One region of the Paenibacillus sp. V4I9 genome, then DNA from elsewhere that is predicted to be linked to it. Evidence: a T-box and tRNA genes for the amino acid it is inferred to sense, from the RefSeq annotation. Region 1 holds a T-box; the other regions hold tRNA genes.
The links. The T-box of region 1 lies ahead of tyrS (tyrosine--tRNA ligase). A T-box ahead of a tRNA ligase gene usually reads a tRNA of that ligase, here a tRNA-Tyr.

Region 1 (7,180 bases):
TCGGTCTGGGGGCCATAGGCGCACTTTTTGCGGACACACCTGCTGGCGAGAAGCGGACTTATCGCTTCGCGTTATGTTTCCACCGTTCCGGAATTGTGACAGCCGGTCATGATGCTTCGTATACGTATGCTCGTTTATTTAAGAACATTGAAGCGGTAGGTCGCTATGCGTTAGATCACTTCGATGAGCTAGCTGCACTAGCGGATCAAAGCAATGATCGCATCGGGGCATCCAAACTTTCGAGCGACCAGAAGTTCATGCTATCCCATGCGATTCGCAGCTATTACGGCAGCACGCAGCTGCTGGATATGGATGGTGAGCCGTTCTGGGTCGTGAACGAAGGGGAATACCGCATGATGAACACCTTTGATCTTACGGTTGACCAATTGTTTTATGAACTTGAATTGAATCCGTGGACTGTGAAAAATGAACTCAATATGTTCGCTAAGCGCTACAGCTACGAAGATCGAGTACGCTTTCCTGGGGACGCAACAGAATATCCGGGTGGCCTTAGTTTTACACATGATATGGGTGTTGCCAATACCCTCTCAAGACCAAATTATTCTTCATATGAGCTGTACGGACTACATGGTTGTTTCTCCCATATGACGCATGAACAGCTTGTGAATTGGGTTTTATGCGCAGCTGTTTATGTAGAGCGAAGCGATGACCAACAATGGTTGGAGCAAAATATAGCTATCTTCGAACAATGCCTGCAAAGCATGTTGAACAGGGATAACCCTGATCCAAGTCTGCGTAACGGCATCATGGCGCTGGATAGCACCCGTACGATGGGCGGAGCGGAGATCACCACATATGACAGCTTAGATGTATCTTTGGGGCAAGCTCGTAACAACATTTATTTGGCTGGTAAGTGTTGGGCATCTTACTTGGCTATGGAGCGTATTTTCAACCGCAATGGCCGTGAAGATATCGCGCAAATTGCCGGAGATCAAGCGCTGAAGTGTGCAACCACGCTCGTTGGTTACGTGACCGTGGATGGATACATTCCGGCGGTTATTGGTGAAGGTAATGATTCTCGCATTATCCCGGCTATTGAAGGTCTTGTCTTCCCTTACTTCACTGGTTGCAAAGAAGCACTCGATGAAAATGGCCGCTATGGCTTTTACATTCAAGCGCTGAAGAAACACCTTACTACGGTGCTCGTCCCTGATGTGTGCTTATTCCTTGATGGTGGTTGGAAACTTTCATCCACAAGTAACAACTCATGGCTGAGTAAAATATATTTGTGCCAGTTTGTAACACGCCAAATTCTGGGGCTTCCTTGGGAAGCGCAAGGAACGGCGGCTGATGCTGCGCATGTCACCTGGCTCACACATCCGCAATTGTCGTTTTGGAGTTGGAGCGATCAGATCATTTCCGGGGAAATTCAAGGAAGTAAATATTACCCGCGCGGCGTAACTAGCATCCTCTGGCTGCTAGAGGATAAATATCAGGCTGTCTAGAAAACTGGGAAGCAGAAGGAAGTGCAGGAACAGAAGAGCGAAGTGCACAAGTGCACAAGAGCAGAAGACCCCAAGACCCCAAGACGAAGAGATTAAACCACTTGGCCACTAGGAGTTTAGGAGTCTATAAGAACAAGAAGCTCCATTTGGATCAAAACTTCCCCTTCTTACAAGTAAATAGGTATGATTGTTGTAGTAAATACAACAATAACTCCCTTCAGAAGGTTAGAAGGTGAAAGATGTTGTACGCCATACAACAATTTCCATTAAATTGAGTAAAATAGCCCCTATTTAAGCAAATATGTTGCACTTTCTACAACATGGGATAGCTTTTAACGTAAAAGTGAAGAAAATTGTTGTATGTTTTGCAACTTGAAGGGTTTACTCACATCTAAAAAACAATAAACGAGCCAAACGTTTGTAGTATCAAACGTTTGGCTCGCTCAATTTATTCTTGATTCATCGGTTCGTTCCGATAATCGTCTTCACCGGGATAATCCCTTTTAATACCTTCATGCAGCTCGTGATTCTCGTAAGAAAATTGGTTAGGCGGACGTTGGTCCTCTCGCCAGGGTTTACTTTTTCCAAGTGATTCGGTGTTTAGGCTTGTGCCATAAGGACCCTCGGGAAATTCTTCGGGAATTAAGTCATTGCGCTGGGACTCGACTGTCTCCAAATCGGTGAAAGCGTCGCGGTACTCAGGAATAAAGCCTTTTGTATGACTATACTTGTCGTTAGGGAACTTATCACTCATGGATAAAGCCTCCTTATCAGGTTGCTATGCTTTTTCCAGTGTCCCCCGTCGCCTGCTTAAATATCCGTAAAATGAATGGAACCAATAATTTGCGACAAGAATTCATTGAGTTCTTGTGCTTGTTCTTCATTAATTTTAAAAACATGTTCCAAATATCCTTCTTCCGCCAGATCATCTGGGCCTATAACAGCACTGCGTCCGGATTGCAAATCAATCACAAGCTTTTTGCCGAAATATCGGGATGTAGACATAATGGCGAGGTCAAAACGGTGCAGCGCATTGCCAACAAAACAAACGAAACGTGTAGTTGTTTCTTCCTGATAGTCGTATAAAAAGTCATAATCAGACATGAGGGCCCTCCATTCTCTTTCTAGTATGTACCTCATTATAACCGAAAAAAGCTCGTCAACAAAACATATCTTGCGCCCATCTGACAAACATGGTATGATTTGGATATTAGAAAAAGGGAAGCACCTTTTCAGCTAACAAGCTGAGGAGGTGCTTTTTCGTTTTTCTGAACCTATTTTTAGCTACCGTTTGGAGGAGAAGGCATGAATATTGTATTTCTGAACACATTGGAGAAAGAAGCGGGGGATCATCGCGTTACATCGGCCCAAGTGTCGATTGAGGAAGAACAAGGCATTTGGAATGTCTTTTGGAATGAGCCTGATAGCGCTGGCAAAATTCAGCAAGATCAGTGGTATCAGGGGTTGAGCTGGGATGAGATGCTGAGTGCTTTCCGTCAGGGGCTGCGAGATAAAGTTCGTTCCGGTTTCCGTCCGCTTGTTAGTACGGATTTGGAATCAGCGCAAGGCCTGTCGGGCAAGGCTAGAATGACACAGATGTTGACCTACTACTGCGAAGATAATCCAAGTGAGGAAGTGTACGAAACACTCCGCGCTTGGAGGCGCGAACAAGCTGCCCGCGAAGGGAAAGCACCGTATATTCTCGCCACGAACCGTGTGCTTCGCATGATCTCCGTTTTCCTGCCCCAGAGTAAGGAAGAGCTGCAGCAAATTCCTGGCTTCGGTGAGCAGAAGACGACCATGTACGCGGCAGATGTGCTCAATTTAACCGCTGAGTATACACGTTCGAATGGCTTCCCATTAGATTGGGTGGCTAAAAGCGTAGACACAGTGAAGTATGAGGCTTGGCTCCACGCTCAGAAGGAGCAAAAGCTGCGTACAGAGCTTGACCGTGAGGTTAGTAAGCGCAAGCTTCTTGAGATCGTTGCAGGCGGAGGAAGCTTGGCTGATCTGCAAGCAGTGCTAACCATGCCGCGCAGGGAACTGCTGCTCTGGGTGGAGGATTTGGAGCGTGAGGGATACGATATGGATCCGCTTGTGGAAGCGGAGCTTGCTTCGATCCCGGAAGAAGAGCAAATCAAAGCCTGGAACGCCTTCGAATCGGAAGGTGACCGCTACCTGAAGCCGGTGCTGCAGCGCATCATCGGCACGGAGGAGCTCAAAGGCAAAGACCTTGACCGCGCCTATGAGTGGCTGCGATTGCTCCGTTTGCGCTTCCGCAGGGAGAAGGATAGGTTTACTTCTCAAGCTGCAAGCTAGCTAGTATTGACATTGATTAGGATTATATGATTAAATGATCAATAATCTAAATATCAATGAAAGCGATGACGAACATGGGCTATGCCCGAAGTAGGAGAAATGCCACTGCTGCAGAGAGTCGGTGTAAGGTGCAAACCGATGCAAGTATGGCTCCGAATTACAGTTCTGAGTTGGTTAAGGGAACATGCTCGTTAGGGCATCAGTAGCTTTTACCCGGCATTCATTTGTCGTTATGAATCTAAGTGAAAGAGAACTTTGCGAATGAGAGACCGCAAACCCTTCTCTTTAATTAGGGTGGTACCGCGAGACAACCTTCTCGTCCCTTTGTGGACGCGCAGGTTGTCTTTTTTGTATTTATTACGATGAGGAGGATTAATATTATGTTGATATGGGATCAGCTTACCGAAATACAGCAGCAGGAAGTAGAACGTCAATTACTTGTCATTGGGCGGGGCGCTGCCGAAATCGTGCCTGAGGAAGCACTCAAGCAAAAGATCATGCACGCAGTGGTAACAGGTACGCCGCTAAAAGTGAAGCTCGGCTTAGATCCGTCTGCGCCCGATATACACATTGGCCACACCGTTGTTTTGCAGAAGCTGCGTCAATTTCAAGATTTGGGACATGAGGTTCAACTCATTATTGGAGATTTCACAGGACGCATCGGTGATCCAACCGGAAAGTCAGAGACACGCAAGCAGCTATCAGAGGAAGATGTTAAGCACAATGCGCAAACGTATCAGACGCAATTATCCAAAATATTAGATTTGACCAAGACCACTTTTTACTACAATTCTTCTTGGCTTGGAGCGCTTAAATTCGACGATGTGCTGAAGCTAGCTGGTAAAGTAACGGTTGCGCGCATGCTGGAGCGGGACGATTTTGCCAAAAGATACGCGGCTAATCAGCCGATTCATGTTCATGAGTTTTTCTACCCTTTAATGCAGGGCTATGACTCGGTTTCTCTTGAAAGTGACATTGAGCTAGGCGGAACTGATCAAACCTTCAATATTTTGATGGGCCGAACGCTCCAAAGTGCTTATGAGATTAAAGATGGTCAGATAGCGATTCTTATGCCGCTGCTCGAAGGTCTGGACGGTGTTCAAAAAATGAGCAAAAGCTTGCGGAATTACATTGGCATCGATGAGCTTCCTAACGAAATTTTCGGCAAAACGATGTCAATTCCGGATTCGCTCATGACCAAATACTACGAGTTAACAACGTCCATCTCAAATGAATCCCTGAATGATCTCAAACGAGGACTAGAAGCAGCTGCCATCCATCCGAGAGATGCCAAGATGAAGCTGGCTAAGGAATATGTGCAAATGTATCATGGTACGCGGGCGGCTGAAGAAGCAGAACAGCATTTTATAACCGTGTTCCAAAAGAGAGCTTTGCCCGAAGACATCGAAGAAATGACTCTAAGCATTAGCCTGTTGGAAGAAGGCTCAATCTCCATCATTAAGCTTCTCGTTTTACTAGAACTGCAAGCTTCCAACGGAGAAGCAAGACGAAGTGTGGAGCAAGGGGCAGTGAAGATCAATGAACAGAAGATCATGCAAATTCATGAACAAATAACCCCAAAGGATGGGGATATTATTCAGGTGGGGAAACGGAAGTTTGTTAAAATTAAGCTGATTTAAACAGGACAAAAAGGGCTCCTTGATAGCAGTGTTCTGCTCCAAGAAGCCCTCACTCTTTCCAAGTACAAAAGGTATCTATAGCCATTCTTTTTTACGAAATAATACATACATGCCTATACCTAATGCACCCATGAACGCTAAGACAATTTCATCGCCATGAGCCACATGAAGCCCGAGGATGTTATCAAAATTCATTCCGAACACGCCGGTAATGAACGTCAAAGGCATGAAGATCGTCGAAGTTGCTGTGAAAACGCGCATGATCTCATTCGCACGGTTAGCGACGCTAGACTGATAGGCTTCTCGTAGGTTGCCCATGAGATCGCGCAGCGTATCGAACGTATCCACGATCTTTACGGCATTTTCATAAATATCTCCGAAATATTTTTGCAGCTGATGGTCAATTAGTCTAAGCTCTTTCTTACCAAGTGTTCCAATCACATCACGCTGAGGAACTAGCACTTTTTTGAGCCATAGAATCTCTGAACGAAGACCGATAATTTCATTCAAATGCGACTTCTTCGTTGCCATCAGAATGTCTTCTTCCAGCTTTTCAATCTTGGCCTCGATACGGTCACCGACCGCCACATAATTATCGACGACAAGATCGACCAGATGGTATAGGAAACGATCGGCGCTGTTTACTTCCTCTTCCCAGAGAAAAGGTTTCAAAGCTCGAAGTTCATTAATTTTTTGTCTAGTAACGGTAATAATGACATGTTTGCTAAGAAATAGATTAAGTGCGCGAAGGAAAATTTCTTCATCATCAAATCGAATACTATTAATAACGATAAAATAATGGGAATCGTAGAACTCAATTTTGGGACGTTGTTCCTCTTCGCTTAAGCAATCCTCCACGGCCAAATCATGAAGATGGAACATAGGTTGAAGGATCTCTAAGTCTTCTACCCCTGCATCAATCCAATAAAAGCCTCTTTCTGGAGGTGTTAGGGCGACAGTCACGTCATCAACCAACGTAAAAATGCCATTCTGAACCCACCGTGTTTTCATCTGATCCACCCCTTTGAATGGAATCAGTCGGTTAGTTCATCTTTTAGAGCAAGGCTCCGGATGAAGGAATAACCGACTGCATTCCTACACTATTAAATTGTTTAAGATCCTTGCAGGTTCTACTCCTCGGTTCTCCGTCCAAACGTATGCCCTCCTTTTTCGTCCGTGTCGAATACTTGTTTAGTATAACCCTTCATATATCACGTTTCAAGCCATAAAAGTTTGCAGAAACTGGGTAGATTGTTGTTTAGATAAAGTATGGAGATAACGCTCAGTCGGTGTCAAAAAAAAGCCGCCATGACTTACATGGCGGCATTAAAAATTTTATTTTTAATTTCTTTGTAAATCTCAATTAATTCAGGATCACCGCGCTGCAGCAATTCTTCTTCATTGTTAGCACCGTAGATACGGCATACCAGGGCCGCAGCATCCTCTGCTTGTTGAATCGTTGGTTTTGTGGTTTCGATTAGGGCGAAAAAGCGATTTAATGAAGCAAAAGCGGAGAAGCTATCGATCGTTTGGGTTGACATAAATGACCTCTTTTCATGAAGTATGGTTTATCAATAGAGTGTTGTTATATATATTAGTGTTTTAATATCATATAACCCGTATTTAAGAATGCTTAAACATATTTGTTTGATACATTTTGTATCATTTGAATTATAAGGGGACAAACCGTTGAAAATTCTTTGCTCTAATTTCTCTTGACAAGTGTTTCATGCCTTGACTTTGGTTTAATTTATA
Region 2 (7,180 bases), 5.7 Mb from region 1:
GCAGCAGAAAGAGTTAGAACGTGAAAACAGTAAGTTATCACTTTCGTAATTAGAATCATTTCGGATCAAGTTAGAAAAAGAAAAAGGGACCCCTTTCGGGGTCCTCTTCGACGTTGAATAATGGAAATCCCACTATTAGTACATGACTACGTTAATGATTAATCTAGATGAATACCAAAATGCTCTTGCAGTGCCGCTTTATACTCTTCTTCGTTCTGCGGAATGAAAGTCCTTACCCCGGCGGATGTAAAGATGCGAAACTCTCGGCCTGCCAGTGTATTCCGTCCCTCCAGGGTGCGCTTGGCTACCATTGGGCCTTTGGTAAATATTGAATCCGGGGCGTTCTCACACCAGAATGTCGCAAAAGTGAAATCCTTCGGCAGCTGGGGCTCCTCCGTAAACGAGTAAATGCGGTTCCATTCCTTGTTCTTCTGCTCACATAGCATCCAACCGTAATAGGCATCGCGCTCGAGACGGTAGCACTCTCCTCCTTGATGCTGTTCAAGACCTTCAATCCATGCGATCGGCTTCCTGGGGACGATCCCACCTACTCCGACATCGCACAAGTAAGTCGTGCCTTCTGCTTCAACCTTCAGGACGTGATGACGTCGTTTCGGTGGCGCATTCGGTTCGTCGCGCCAAAATCGAGCAACCAAGTCAGTAACCGGGTAGCCAAGCTCCCGCAGTAACCAGCCGAATAAAGCGTTCAACTCGAAGCAGTACCCACCGCGCCCGCGCACGACTATCTTTTGATATACATCCTGAGGATCCAACGATAAAGCTATGCGGTTCATAATGTCCAAATTTTCGTATGGAACCGTGTGCAGATGACACTCCTGCAGGTCAGCCAGAGTCTTTGCGCTGCCATCGAGCAAACCTTCAAACCCGATACGCTCCAGATAGGACTGAATCTGACTATTTTTACTGAACATGTTGAACAACTCCATCCTTATTTTTTTTCATTGATAGACAAGATCGTGAGATTTAACAACAATATACTTTTAAAAATACCATCATCACCCTATTTCTGCCTCAAATTCCGTTTAACTCTTCATAAAAAGCTTACAAAACGACAACGGTTTTCGAGCGACATTTTAGTTCTAATCCGTTAATCTATGAAAAAAGATTCATAGGAGGGCTAATTTATGATTCAAAACTTAGAGCTATGTATAACGGGATTGTTAATTGTCTCCATCATGTTTCATCTTTTTATAGATATAATCAAAAAGAATAAAATCATTAACTACCCAATTAACTATCCAATTCAAGAAGAGGAATCTATCAAAGTGGTTTACCCACAGTATATCGACTGCAGCCGGAACATTAATCTTTCACTTCTTCCCAAAGAATATCTCTTTACGGATGGGCAGTTTAGTGAGATTCATTAATTTAAGGAGGCCGTACTGTGTCATACAAGGTAATCAGTGATGAAGAGTTGATGCTGCTGCTGTCCCCCACTTACAATAACGAAGAAAATGAGCCATCAGTGAAACCGAAGCTCACCATGAAATTACTATATGAGCTTATAAAGAAGCTTAAGCAAGAGAACATGATGCTTTGCAAGCGTGTAGACGAATTTGAACAGCAATTGAATTTGTTGCATCAGACTCGAGATGAGGTGGCCACCACCCTAGATCTGCCGATTATCGAGGAAACCGGGATAACAGTCGGGACGGAAGCTGAACTCGTTTCCGGCCCCCCGCAAACCATCCTAACCTCCCGCGCCGAACGTCATCCTACTAAAAAGAATAAAAAGAATAAGTCCTTTTGGACCTATTTATTTCGTCCCACTTAATCAATTTCCACTTCAATTAACTTGAACTGTGTAACATCGACAATACCTCGGTTTGAAATCCGAATTTCAGGAATAACAGGTAATGCAATTAATGAGAATGTCATAAACGGGGCGTTCAACGGACAGCCAATTTGTTTCCACGCTTTTTCGAGCTCTGCAACCTCATTAACGACTTCAAGCAATGATTTATCTGACATGAGGCCTGCGATGGTCATCGGTACTTGAGCCAGCACTTCACCGTTCTCTACAACGATCATGCCGCCTCCCATTTTGACAAGCTCATTAGCTGCGAAAGCCATATCCTTCTCATTGATCCCCATAACAATTAGATTGTGACTGTCATGCGCCACTGTAGATGCTGCCGCACCTGCCTTCAATTGAAAGCCATGCGTAAAGCCAAGTGAAATTTGACCCGTTCCACGGTGCCGCTCGATACAGGCTAGACGGATAATATCCTGCTCTGCATCTGGTTGGATGATCCCTTGTTCAACACCTAGTACTGCAGTCATTTTCTCAGTTCTTGCACTGTTTTCAATAATGTTAATGACATTAACCTTCGTCTTATCCTGATTACTGCGACTTACAAGCTTGAAGTCCTCAGCTGTAAGTTCCTGCTTAACGTTCATGGAATTACGGATGTGCTCGGGATAGACGAAATCGGGGAAATCTACCGTGAGCTTGCCATTATCAAAAACAACTTGACCATCGGTAATGACCGTTGAAGGCTCGACCTTCTGTAAATCATCCAGCAATAAAATGTCAGCACATTTACCGGGAGTAATGCTGCCCAAATCTTGCTCCATTTTAAAATAACGCGCCACATTAATCGTTACCATTTGAATCGCGGTTACAGGATCGACACCCTCTTCGATCGCGCGGCGCACCACATGATTGAGATGCCCTTTCTCCACCAAAGTTTGCGGATTTACATCATCCGTGACGAGCGAAATATTGGACGTGCTGACCTTATCTTCGGTTACTACCTTAATGACCTCTTTGACATCATGCCAGGCCGAACCTTCACGAATCATAAGGTGCATACCCATGCGGACTTTGTGAAGACCTTGTTCCCTAGTTACGGTTTCATGATCAGATGTCACGCCGGATGCCGTATAAGCTTGCAGCATACGATCATCATCACTTGGAAAATGTCCTGTGACGGTTTTACCACTCTTGATCGTTTCTTCAATCTCTCCGCACATTTTCGGATCACCGTAAAGGACACCAGGGAAATTCATGACTTCGCCTAGTCCAACCACATTGTCCCACTGCAGTCCTTCTTTAATATCGGTCACTTCTAAGCTTGCACCTGCATCTTCCAAGTCCGTAGTCGCTGGTACGCAGGATGGGAATGTCGTGAATACTTTAAGAGGCAGCTGCTGCCCCTCTTCATGCATCAGCCTTACACCTTCTGTTCCAAACACATTGGCAATTTCATGAGGGTCCATAAAAATCCCCGTTGTTCCTTTGGCTAATGCCGCTTTGGCAAACTGGGTAACGGACAGCATCGTGCTCTCAACATGCATATGACCATCTATTAATCCCGGAGACATATACTTTCCTGTGGCATCGATAATGACCGTTTGAGCCCCAATGGTATGGTCTGCATTCCCTACATACGCAATTCTCCCAGCGGCGACAGCAACATCCATATGCTCAAGTAATTCACCAGAATACACATTAACGAGTGTTCCATTCTTAATGACTACATCGGCAAAAGCTTCGCCTAGTGCAACCTTAGCTAGCGTTCTGCTCACTTCAACTAGCTTATTTCTTTTATTAAGCGTTCTTTTATCTAGAGTCATGGGTTTTGTACTCCTTTATGTATTTTAATTGACATTCTCCGATACGGTGACAAGCGTCACATCCCTCTAAACATTGGTTCACAGAGACCGTCGATTCATTCAACCATCTTGTTCTACATTGAGGTGTCTTAAACCCGAATCCATCGTCATATATGCTCTCTTGAGGCTGCCGGGTAAATGAATCCATATTCTCGGTCGAATGATGTTGTAGAATGTGCAACAATTCTGCCTAGATCCCGCCTGTCCTCCCTCAATGTTGCATAATATACAACAATTCTGCCCGATACAGACGATTTTGCAACAAATGGGCTCAAATTGTTGTACGAACTGCAACTTCAAGTTGCAAAATAGCCTTTAGGCGTACGAATTGTTGTAGATATTACAACATTGGTAACCGCTATAACCCATCTATCTTCACGAAGCTACCGAACAACTCTACAATCGAATTTCGAGTAATGCCAACGAGTTGTGAAAATGAATCGACAGTCTCTCACATGCATTACTTGCATCATTTCACATTAAATTTACCATGAAAATGGTTTTTCTCAAGGGTTGCATGTTACAGCAGAGGATTCCCCATTGCTATTTATTAAATTATACTGAGCGAAGGTCATTCAGATGCAGGTTATCATGGAGGATATATCTAAGACATCAACGGTGACTGGAATACTCCAAATCCTTATTTAAAATGCTTCCTACGGAAGCGGCTAGTGGTATATTTGGACGCGCGTCCTACTTGGGTATATTCTATGATGTCTTCACGGACGGTCGAACCCATACGGCTTCTCTTTCCCGTTCAAACGAAAAAAGACCACCCGAAGGTGGTCTTTTTTCATTGAAGCGGGCGGCGGGAATCGAACCCGCGCGATCAGCTTGGAAGGCTGAAGTTCTACCATTAAACTACGCCCGCACGTCTATCGGGACGACACGATTTGAACATGCGACCCCCTGCTCCCAAAGCAGGTGCTCTACCAAGCTGAGCTACGTCCCGATAAGGTAATAATAACATATGAAAAATGGCGCGCCCTGAGAGATTCGAACTCCCGACCTTTTGATTCGTAGTCAAATACTCTATCCAGCTGAGCTAAGGGCGCATAATAAATGGAGCGGAAGACGGGGATCGAACCCGCGACCCTCGCCTTGGCAAGGCGATGCTCTACCGCTGAGCCACTTCCGCATGGGTACCTCAGGAGTATGAATACTGCTGAGGATTTGATGCGCGTAGAGGGACTTGAACCCCCACGGTCACCCGCTAGATCCTAAGTCTAGTGCGTCTGCCAATTCCGCCATACGCGCATGCTGTAAATAAGGCAAATGAGTCATGTAGGATTCGAACCTACGACACCCTGATTAAAAGTCAGGTGCTCTACCAACTGAGCTAATGACTCAAGTGAAGAACTGGGGATCAAGGATTTGAACCTTGGCATGACGGAGTCAAAGTCCGTTGCCTTACCGCTTGGCTAATCCCCAACATAGTTTGGAAATGGAGGCTGATGGATTCGAACCACCGAACTCGAAGAGAGCAGATTTACAGTCTGCCGTGTTTAGCCACTTCACTAAGCCTCCACATATAAAGCCTTACCGGGCCCCGAAAAAGTAAAAGGCGTTGCTACAAAGCTTTGCTTCACTTTTTTGGGAATTATGGTGCCGTCGAGAGGACTTGAACCCCCAACCTACTGATTACAAGTCAGTTGCTCTACCAGTTGAGCTACAACGGCATATTCATTTATTAAAAATGGCGGAGCTGACGGGATTCGAACCCGCGGTCTCCTGCGTGACAGGCAGGCATGTTAGGCCACTACACCACAGCTCCACACTGTGTAAAACAACTCTCAGAAAGAGTTTGGTTGCGGGGGCAGGATTTGAACCTGCGGCCTTCGGGTTATGAGCCCGACGAGCTACCGGGCTGCTCCACCCCGCGGCATTAAAAGCATAATTTCTTTATAAGCCCCGAAAAAGTAATCGGCGTTGCTACAAAGCTTCACTTCACTTTTTTGGGTAGTATGGTGGAGGCTGACGGGATCGAACCGCCGACCCTCTGCTTGTAAGGCAGATGCTCTCCCAGCTGAGCTAAGCCTCCATAATGGGATGAAGAACTGGGGTCCACGCAAAGTAATCGGAATATGCTTCGTCAGCTATACGTCACTTTGTGGGGAATGGTGGTGACCCGTAGGGGACTCGAACCCCTGTTACCTCCGTGAAAGGGAGGTGTCTTAACCACTTGACCAACGGGCCAAACTTAAAAAAATTACCGACGGAGAGAGAGGGATTCGAACCCTCGCACCACTTACGCAGTCTAACCCCTTAGCAGAGGGTCCCCTTATAGCCACTTGGGTATCTCTCCAATTTATCTAGTAGCGGCAGAGGGGCTCGAACCCCCGACCTTACGGGTATGAACCGTACGCTCTAGCCAGCTGAGCTACGCCGCCATATTGTCTTTCATTTATCTAAAGAAACGGAGAAGGAGGGATTCGAACCCTCGAGACGCTTGTGACGCCTACACGATTTCCAATCGTGCTCCTTCGGCCGCTCGGACACTTCTCCACGGATGTGCTAAAAATTATTGGGGCCCCCAAAAAGTAATCGGAATATGCTAGCATTCTTCACTTTTTGGGGATTTGACTCCCCGAACAGGACTCGAACCTGTGACAACTCGATTAACAGTCGAGTGCTCTACCAACTGAGCTATCAGGGAATATGGTGGAGCCAAGCGGGATCGAACCGCTGACCTCCTGCTTGCAAGGCAGGCGCTCTCCCAGCTGAGCTATGGCCCCTCGTTTGGTGGGCCCTAGTGGACTCGAACCACCGACCTCACCCTTATCAGGGGTGCGCTCTAACCAGCTGAGCTAAGGGCCCTAATGTGTAAAACAGTCTACAGGGCGGCAAAAAAAATACCCACTAGGGGTATTCTGCTTGGCAACGTTCTACTCTCCCAGAACCCTGCGGTTCAAGTACCATCGACGCTGGAGGGCTTAACGGTCGTGTTCGAGATGGGAACGCGTGGATCCCCTCCGCCATCATCACCAAACAGTCAAGCGTGTTTGCGCCTTGAAAACTAGATACGAAACTTGCGTAAAGTAACACTCAGGGTTTTGGTTAAGCCCTCGACCGATTAGTATTCGTCAGCTGCATGCATTGCTGCACTTCCACCTCGAACCTATCAACCTCGTCGTCTACAAGGGGTCTTACATACTGGGAAATCTCATCTTGAGGGGGGCTTCGCGCTTAGATGCTTTCAGCGCTTATCCCCTCCGTACATAGCTACCCAGCGATGCCTCTGGCGAGACAACTGGTACACCAGCGGTACGTCCATCCCGGTCCTCTCGTACTAAGGACAGCTCCTCTCAAATTTCCTACGCCCGCGACAGATAGGGACCGAACTGTCTCACGACGTTCTGAACCCAGCTCGCGTACCGCTTTAATGGGCGAACAGCCCAACCCTTGGGACCTACTTCAGCCCCAGGATGCGATGAGCCGACATCGAGGTGCCAAACCTCCCCGTCGATGTGGACTCTTGGGGGAGATAAGCCTGTTATCCCCAGGGTAGCTTTTATCCGTTGAGCGATGGCCCTTCCATTCG
Region 3 (7,180 bases), 5.3 Mb from region 1:
CAACCCTTGATCTTAGTTGCCAGCACTTTGGGTGGGCACTCTAAGATGACTGCCGGTGACAAACCGGAGGAAGGTGGGGATGACGTCAAATCATCATGCCCCTTATGACCTGGGCTACACACGTACTACAATGGTCGGTACAACGGGAAGCGAAGCCGCGAGGTGGAGCCAATCCTTATAAGCCGATCTCAGTTCGGATTGCAGGCTGCAACTCGCCTGCATGAAGTCGGAATTGCTAGTAATCGCGGATCAGCATGCCGCGGTGAATACGTTCCCGGGTCTTGTACACACCGCCCGTCACACCACGAGAGTTTACAACACCCGAAGTCGGTGGGGTAACCCGCAAGGGAGCCAGCCGCCGAAGGTGGGGTAGATGATTGGGGTGAAGTCGTAACAAGGTAGCCGTATCGGAAGGTGCGGCTGGATCACCTCCTTTCTATGGAGACTCGGTCTTGATAAGACCAGTCAAGTGTACGTAAGTACACAAATTGCTTACTCACTCGTGTTCAGTTTTGAAAGAGCAAGCCTCTTTCAAACATCACTTTTGTGCTGGTAACATTTACGTGTTGCTGACGTATAGAAGAGATGTTAAGATGTTATTCCGCCGCTGAGAAGCGGAGCGAAGAGCATCACATTGTTCCTTGAAAACTAGATAACGAAACAAAACGTAAAGTAAGAACTTAGGTTGTGTGATTCTTTTGGATCATGCAAAAATCTTTAAAGTTTTTTCTAGGTTAAGCTAGAAAGAGCACACGGAGGATGCCTAGGCACTAGGAGCCGAAGAAGGACGTGGCGAACGACGAAATGCCTCGGGGAGCCGTAAGCAGGCTTTGATCCGGGGATGTCCGAATGGGGGAACCCAGCTGTGGTAATGCGCAGTTACTCTATTGTGAATACATAGCAATAGTAGAGGCATACCCAGGGAACTGAAACATCTAAGTACCTGGAGGAAAAGAAAACAAAAGTGATTCCGTCAGTAGCGGCGAGCGAAAGCGGAATAGCCCAAACCAAGGAGCTTGCTCCTTGGGGTTGTAGGACCTCGTTGTGGGGTTAGTTCGGTAGGCGAAGAGATCTGGAAAGGTCCGGCATAGAAGGTAAAAGCCCTGTAGCCAAAATCGAACGAAACCCCTAGAGGTATCCTGAGTACGGCGGGTCACGTGAAACCCCGTCGGAATCCGGCAGGACCATCTGCCAAGGCTAAATACTCCCTAGTGACCGATAGTGAAGCAGTACCGTGAGGGAAAGGTGAAAAGCACCGCGGAAGCGGAGTGAAAAAGAACCTGAAACCGTGTGCTTACAAAAAGTCAGAGCCCTCTATATGGGTGATGGCGTGCCTTTTGTAGAATGAACCGGCGAGTTACGTTCCCGTGCGAGGTTAAGTTGAAAAGACGGAGCCGCAGCGAAAGCGAGTCTGAATAGGGCGCTTTAGTACGTGGACGTAGACCCGAAACCGTGTGATCTACCCCTGTCCAGGGTGAAGGTGAGGTAACACTCACTGGAGGCCCGAACCCACGCATGTTGAAAAATGCGGGGATGAGGTGGGGGTAGCGGAGAAATTCCAATCGAACTCGGAGATAGCTGGTTCTCCCCGAAATAGCTTTAGGGCTAGCCTCGGATGTTGAGTTGTGGAGGTAAAGCACTGATTGGGTGCGGGGCCCGCCAAGGGTTACCAAGTCCAGTCAAACTCTGAATGCCACAAACTTAAATCCGGGAGTCAGACAGTGAGTGCTAAGATCCATTGTCAAAAGGGAAACAGCCCAGACCATCAGCTAAGGTCCCCAAGTGTGTGTTAAGTGGGAAAGGATGTGGAGTTGCACAGACAACCAGGATGTTGGCTTAGAAGCAGCCACCATTGAAAGAGTGCGTAATAGCTCACTGGTCGAGTGACTCTGCGCCGAAAATGTAACGGGGCTAAACACGCCACCGAAGCTATGGCTTGCACATGAATTTGTGCATGGGTAGGGGAGCGTTGTATGTACGTAGAATTCTGACCGTAAGGACAGGTGGAGCGCATACAAGTGAGAATGCCGGTATAAGTAACGAAAAGATCAGTGAGAATCTGATCCGCCGAAAACCTAAGGGTTCCTGAGGAAGGCTCGTCCGCTCAGGGTAAGTCGGGACCTAAGGCGAGGCCGAAAGGCGTAGTCGATGGACAACAGGTGGAAATTCCTGTACCACCGTAGCCGTTATGAGCAATGGAGTGACGCAGAAGGATAGTGACGCGAGCTGATGGATGCTCGTCCAAGCAGTGAGGCTGATGTGTAGGCAAATCCGCACATCGATAAGGCTGGGCTGTGATGGGGAGGGAAACTTTAAGTACCGAAGGTCATGAGTTCACACTGCCAAGAAAAGCTTCTAGCCAGGCGAAGGTGCCCGTACCGCAAACCGACACAGGTGGGTGAGAAGAGAATTCTAAGGCGCGCGGAAGAACTCTCGTTAAGGAACTCGGCAAAATGACCCCGTAACTTCGGGAGAAGGGGTGCCTCGGTAGGGTGAATAGCCCGAGGGGGCCGCAGTGAAAAGGCCCAAGCGACTGTTTAGCAAAAACACAGGTCTGTGCGAAGCCGCAAGGCGAAGTATACGGGCTGACGCCTGCCCGGTGCTGGAAGGTTAAGAGGAGTGGTTAGGGACCTCGGTTCCGAAGCTATGAATTGAAGCCCCAGTAAACGGCGGCCGTAACTATAACGGTCCTAAGGTAGCGAAATTCCTTGTCAGGTAAATTCTGACCCGCACGAATGGCGTAACGACTTGGGCGCTGTCTCAACGAGAGATCCGGTGAAATTTTAATACCTGTGAAGATGCAGGTTACCCGCGACAAGACGGAAAGACCCCATGGAGCTTTACTGCAGCTTGATATTGGACTTTGGTACGATCTGTACAGGATAGGTGGGAGCCTTTGAAGCCTGAGCGCCAGCTTGGGTGGAGGCATCGTTGGGATACCACCCTGATCGTATCGGAGTTCTAACCTGGTACCGTGATCCGGTATGGGGACAGTGTCAGGTGGGCAGTTTGACTGGGGCGGTCGCCTCCTAAAATGTAACGGAGGCGTTTAAAGGTTCCCTCAGAATGGTTGGAAATCATTCGCAGAGTGCAAAGGCATAAGGGAGCTTGACTGCGAGACCTACAAGTCGAGCAGGGACGAAAGTCGGACTTAGTGATCCGGTGGTACCGAATGGAAGGGCCATCGCTCAACGGATAAAAGCTACCCTGGGGATAACAGGCTTATCTCCCCCAAGAGTCCACATCGACGGGGAGGTTTGGCACCTCGATGTCGGCTCATCGCATCCTGGGGCTGAAGTAGGTCCCAAGGGTTGGGCTGTTCGCCCATTAAAGCGGTACGCGAGCTGGGTTCAGAACGTCGTGAGACAGTTCGGTCCCTATCTGTCGCGGGCGTAGGAAATTTGAGAGGAGCTGTCCTTAGTACGAGAGGACCGGGATGGACGTACCGCTGGTGTACCAGTTGTCTCGCCAGAGGCATCGCTGGGTAGCTATGTACGGAGGGGATAAGCGCTGAAAGCATCTAAGCGCGAAGCCCCCCTCAAGATGAGATTTCCCAGTATGTAAGACCCCTTGTAGACGACGAGGTTGATAGGTTCGAGGTGGAAGTGCAGCAATGCATGCAGCTGACGAATACTAATCGGTCGAGGGCTTAACCTAATATAGGGATCTTTGACGAAAGTCAAAGTCTCTCAGATTCGCCCAGAAAGAAAACCTAAGAGCTGTACCTTTACGCAAGTTTCGTATCTAGTTTTCAAGGAATAAATCCTTGAAGTGAACATTGTTTTTATTCCCTGATAGCTCAGTTGGTAGAGCACTCGACTGTTAATCGAGTTGTCACAGGTTCGAGTCCTGTTCGGGGAGCCATATGGAGAGGTGTCCGAGCTGGCCGAAGGAGCACGATTGGAAATCGTGTAGGCGTCACAAGCGTCTCGAGGGTTCGAATCCCTCTCTCTCCGCCACTATCTTTCTAGCAAGGCCCGTTGGTCAAGTGGTTAAGACACCTCCCTTTCACGGAGGTAACAGGGGTTCGAGTCCCCTACGGGTCACCATTAATACTCTCATGGAGGCTTAGCTCAGCTGGGAGAGCATCTGCCTTACAAGCAGAGGGTCGGCGGTTCGATCCCGTCAGCCTCCACCATGATTCCTTAGCAAGACTTGCTTTACTAGGATTCATCATATATGCTTAATGACGCGGGGTGGAGCAGCCCGGTAGCTCGTCGGGCTCATAACCCGAAGGCCGCAGGTTCAAATCCTGCCCCCGCAACCAATCTTCTTATTGAAGATCTTGTACTTAGCATGGAGCTGTGGTGTAGTGGCCTAACATGCCTGCCTGTCACGCAGGAGACCGCGGGTTCGAATCCCGTCAGCTCCGCCATTTTTTCAAAATCAAGTAAGGCTCGGTAGCTCAGTCGGTAGAGCAGAGGACTGAAAATCCTCGTGTCGGCGGTTCGATTCCGTCCCGAGCCACCATTTTTACAAACTTAATATGCCGTTGTAGCTCAACTGGTAGAGCAACTGACTTGTAATCAGTAGGTTGGGGGTTCAAGTCCTCTCGACGGCACCATTGCTTTGTGGAGGCTTAGTGAAGTGGCTAAACACGGCAGACTGTAAATCTGCTCTCTTCGAGTTCGGTGGTTCGAATCCATCAGCCTCCATTTACTTTTTCTAGGGGCATAGTTTAAGGGTAGAACAAAGGTCTCCAAAACCTTTGGTGTGGGTTCAATTCCTGCTGCCCCTGCCAAAAAAGTAAGAAACTTAATATTGTGGCGGTCGTGGCGAAGGGGTTAACGCACTGGTTTGTGGATCCAGCATTCGCGGGTTCAAGTCCCGTCGTCCGCCCATTATTACCCAAGTAACATAATGGGGATTAGCCAAGCGGTAAGGCAACGGACTTTGACTCCGTCATGCCAAGGTTCAAATCCTTGATCCCCAGTTTTATATGCGGAAGTGGCTCAGCGGTAGAGCATCGCCTTGCCAAGGCGAGGGTCGCGGGTTCGATCCCCGTCTTCCGCTCCATTATTACTAAGGCGCCATAGCCAAGTGGTAAGGCAGAGCTCTGCAAAAGCTTTACCCCCAGTTCGAATCTGGGTGGCGCCTCCACATTTATTAGCCGGAGTGGCGGAATCGGCAGACGCACAGGACTTAAAATCCTGCGGTAGGTGACTACCGTACCAGTTCAAGTCTGGTCTTCGGCACCATTATCTTTACAACTTCATATGCCGGCATGGCGGAATGGCAGACGCGCTCGACTCAAAATCGAGTCCGAAAGGGTGGAGGTTCGAGTCCTCTTGCCGGTATGGAGCAAAAAAAGGACATGAAATCATTTGATTTCATGTCCTTTTTTATATCCATACAATATAAAATTTAATGCGTTTGAATCCTATACAAATGTCGTGAAATCGAGAAAATACTTCATATAATTTCTGGCATATCCTGGAAGGAGGATGGGTGTGAAAAATTCCTTGCGCTTCAAATTCGTTGCTGGCTTTCTAATTATAATTATTCCGCTTATATTCTTTCTATTATTTAATAATTTGTATGCAATAACTGTCGTACGAGAGCAAGTCTCCACGACAAATAGCAACTTACTTGCGCAGCACGTAAAGCAAATCAATAAGATGTTTGCTGAAACTAATACCTATCTATATGATTTATGGGACAACGAAATTGACATTAATCAGCTTAATGATCTTACATTCGGTACGGACGAGTATTTACTAACTAAAAAAAGAATAGTTAATCGCTTTCAAACGAACCTCAATTATTTTTTTCTGCTGGATACCATATTTCTTTTTAATGACCAGACACAGGATGTGACCTTTGTAACAAAACAGGATTATTATTTTCAGCAGAAGCTAATTGTGGAAACAGTTCCAATAGAAATGGCGGATCAGAAAAATGTGGACTCGCCGGTATGGCGGTTAATTCAATTTGAAAATCGAACGGTCTTAATGAAAACTACGCGCCTGACGAACAATCTCATCGCGGGGGCGATCGTAAATACAGATAGCTTGGTCGCTTCGTTAGAGTTTTTGGATATGGGGACAACCGGCGGTGCAGTCATACTTACCAAAAATGGGGCTGTCGCTTCACATACGACTCTTGGAGCTTCGGAACTAAAGGGAGCAGTTGAAGCAGTACCTCATCTTAATAATACGTACCAAATTGTTACCGATCCAAAGGACAATAATAAATATTTGCTGATTAGTGTTTTTTCTGAAATTGCAAACATTAATTACACCGTAATGATTCCCGAAGGAACTATGCTGAAACATCTTCCATTCTTTCAGATAGCGGTATATTTTATCCCTCTGTGCGGGATATTGATTCTGCTTTTTTACTTATACTTTCTGCGAAGTGTCTTATTGAAGCCAATGAATTCATTGATGCGTGGGATGAATCGTATTATGCGAGGCGATTTAAACATTCGATTGAATGAAAATCACTCTAGTGAATTTTCTTTTTTGATAGGCACGTTTAACAATATGGTTACAGAGATTTCAAAGTTGAAAATAGATGTTTACGAGGAAAAAATTCGTACACAGGAGGCTGAATTTGGGCTGCTGCAGGTGCAAATCCGACCTCATTTTTATTTGAATTCACTGAATATAATCTATAGTTTAGCTGCTATTAAGGAATATGCTTTGATACAAAAAATGACACAGCATTTAGCTGAATACTTTCGTTTTATAACGCAGACTAAGCAAGGAACCGTGACACTGGAAGCTGAAATCAGACACACTCAAAATTATTTGGAGATTCAGAAGCTGCGGTTTCCTAACCAACTCATTTATGAGATTGAACTTCCGGATCGATATCGGAAATGTGATATCCTGCCTTTGACGATTCAAACTTTTGTTGAGAATAGCATCATTCATGGATTTACGGATCGAAGAGAGTTGTTTACGGTTCGGATCATTATTACTGCAGATGAACAAGATTTCTTGTGGATAGAAGTTAGTGATAGCGGAGTCGGATTTTCTGAGACTTTCTTGAAGAAGCTGAAAGAAGACCGTTACGAGGATGAATTATTTGCAGAAGGCCATCTAGGCATCCAGAATGTAATAAAAAGGCAGCGTATCAGATATAAAGGAAAAGCACAATTGTTGTTTAACAATGGCAAAGTCAGAGGTGCTGAAGTTAAATTAGGTATACCAATGAGTTATTGTGTAAATGAGGA

Region 2: it has a tRNA-Tyr gene. The T-box ahead of tyrS (tyrosine--tRNA ligase) is inferred to sense a tRNA for this amino acid. The anticodon was not compared.
Region 3: it has a tRNA-Tyr gene. The T-box ahead of tyrS (tyrosine--tRNA ligase) is inferred to sense a tRNA for this amino acid. The anticodon was not compared.

What each region holds. Positions count from the first base shown of each region.
Region 1 is NZ_JAUSZE010000001.1:6,039,924-6,047,103, reverse strand. It holds gene QFZ81_RS27900 (glycoside hydrolase family 52 protein) at 1-1,466, shown strand, start outside; gene QFZ81_RS27895 (hypothetical protein) at 1,915-2,220, opposite strand; gene QFZ81_RS27890 (DUF3055 domain-containing protein) at 2,277-2,570, opposite strand; gene QFZ81_RS27885 (HRDC domain-containing protein) at 2,772-3,785, shown strand; T-box leader at 3,842-4,112, shown strand; gene tyrS (tyrosine--tRNA ligase) at 4,166-5,425, shown strand; gene corA (magnesium/cobalt transporter CorA) at 5,501-6,436, opposite strand; gene QFZ81_RS27870 (hypothetical protein) at 6,739-6,966, opposite strand.
Region 2 is NZ_JAUSZE010000001.1:290,689-297,868, reverse strand. It holds gene QFZ81_RS01345 (hypothetical protein) at 1-49, shown strand, start outside; gene QFZ81_RS01340 (arylamine N-acetyltransferase family protein) at 159-932, opposite strand; gene QFZ81_RS01335 (hypothetical protein) at 1,146-1,388, shown strand; gene QFZ81_RS01330 (hypothetical protein) at 1,406-1,795, shown strand; gene ade (adenine deaminase) at 1,792-3,600, opposite strand; tRNA gene QFZ81_RS01320 (tRNA-Gly) at 4,440-4,510, opposite strand; tRNA gene QFZ81_RS01315 (tRNA-Pro) at 4,518-4,591, opposite strand; tRNA gene QFZ81_RS01310 (tRNA-Arg) at 4,618-4,694, opposite strand; tRNA gene QFZ81_RS01305 (tRNA-Gly) at 4,703-4,777, opposite strand; tRNA gene QFZ81_RS01300 (tRNA-Leu) at 4,817-4,896, opposite strand; tRNA gene QFZ81_RS01295 (tRNA-Lys) at 4,916-4,988, opposite strand; tRNA gene QFZ81_RS01290 (tRNA-Gln) at 4,999-5,070, opposite strand; tRNA gene QFZ81_RS01285 (tRNA-Tyr) at 5,085-5,166, opposite strand; tRNA gene QFZ81_RS01280 (tRNA-Thr) at 5,243-5,318, opposite strand; tRNA gene QFZ81_RS01275 (tRNA-Asp) at 5,337-5,413, opposite strand; tRNA gene QFZ81_RS01270 (tRNA-Met) at 5,445-5,521, opposite strand; tRNA gene QFZ81_RS01265 (tRNA-Val) at 5,605-5,680, opposite strand; tRNA gene QFZ81_RS01260 (tRNA-Glu) at 5,761-5,835, opposite strand; tRNA gene QFZ81_RS01255 (tRNA-Ser) at 5,856-5,944, opposite strand; tRNA gene QFZ81_RS01250 (tRNA-Met) at 5,956-6,029, opposite strand; tRNA gene QFZ81_RS01245 (tRNA-Ser) at 6,057-6,144, opposite strand; tRNA gene QFZ81_RS01240 (tRNA-Asn) at 6,223-6,295, opposite strand; tRNA gene QFZ81_RS01235 (tRNA-Ala) at 6,299-6,374, opposite strand; tRNA gene QFZ81_RS01230 (tRNA-Ile) at 6,380-6,456, opposite strand; rRNA gene rrf (5S ribosomal RNA) at 6,512-6,628, opposite strand; rRNA gene QFZ81_RS01220 (23S ribosomal RNA) at 6,693-7,180, opposite strand, start outside.
Region 3 is NZ_JAUSZE010000001.1:784,764-791,943, forward strand. It holds rRNA gene QFZ81_RS03710 (16S ribosomal RNA) at 1-436, shown strand, start outside; rRNA gene QFZ81_RS03715 (23S ribosomal RNA) at 733-3,657, shown strand; tRNA gene QFZ81_RS03720 (tRNA-Asn) at 3,789-3,864, shown strand; tRNA gene QFZ81_RS03725 (tRNA-Ser) at 3,868-3,959, shown strand; tRNA gene QFZ81_RS03730 (tRNA-Glu) at 3,975-4,049, shown strand; tRNA gene QFZ81_RS03735 (tRNA-Val) at 4,063-4,138, shown strand; tRNA gene QFZ81_RS03740 (tRNA-Met) at 4,191-4,267, shown strand; tRNA gene QFZ81_RS03745 (tRNA-Asp) at 4,299-4,375, shown strand; tRNA gene QFZ81_RS03750 (tRNA-Phe) at 4,395-4,470, shown strand; tRNA gene QFZ81_RS03755 (tRNA-Thr) at 4,489-4,564, shown strand; tRNA gene QFZ81_RS03760 (tRNA-Tyr) at 4,574-4,655, shown strand; tRNA gene QFZ81_RS03765 (tRNA-Trp) at 4,668-4,741, shown strand; tRNA gene QFZ81_RS03770 (tRNA-His) at 4,767-4,839, shown strand; tRNA gene QFZ81_RS03775 (tRNA-Gln) at 4,862-4,933, shown strand; tRNA gene QFZ81_RS03780 (tRNA-Gly) at 4,942-5,016, shown strand; tRNA gene QFZ81_RS03785 (tRNA-Cys) at 5,027-5,100, shown strand; tRNA gene QFZ81_RS03790 (tRNA-Leu) at 5,110-5,198, shown strand; tRNA gene QFZ81_RS03795 (tRNA-Leu) at 5,219-5,297, shown strand; gene QFZ81_RS03800 (sensor histidine kinase) at 5,451-7,180, shown strand, end outside.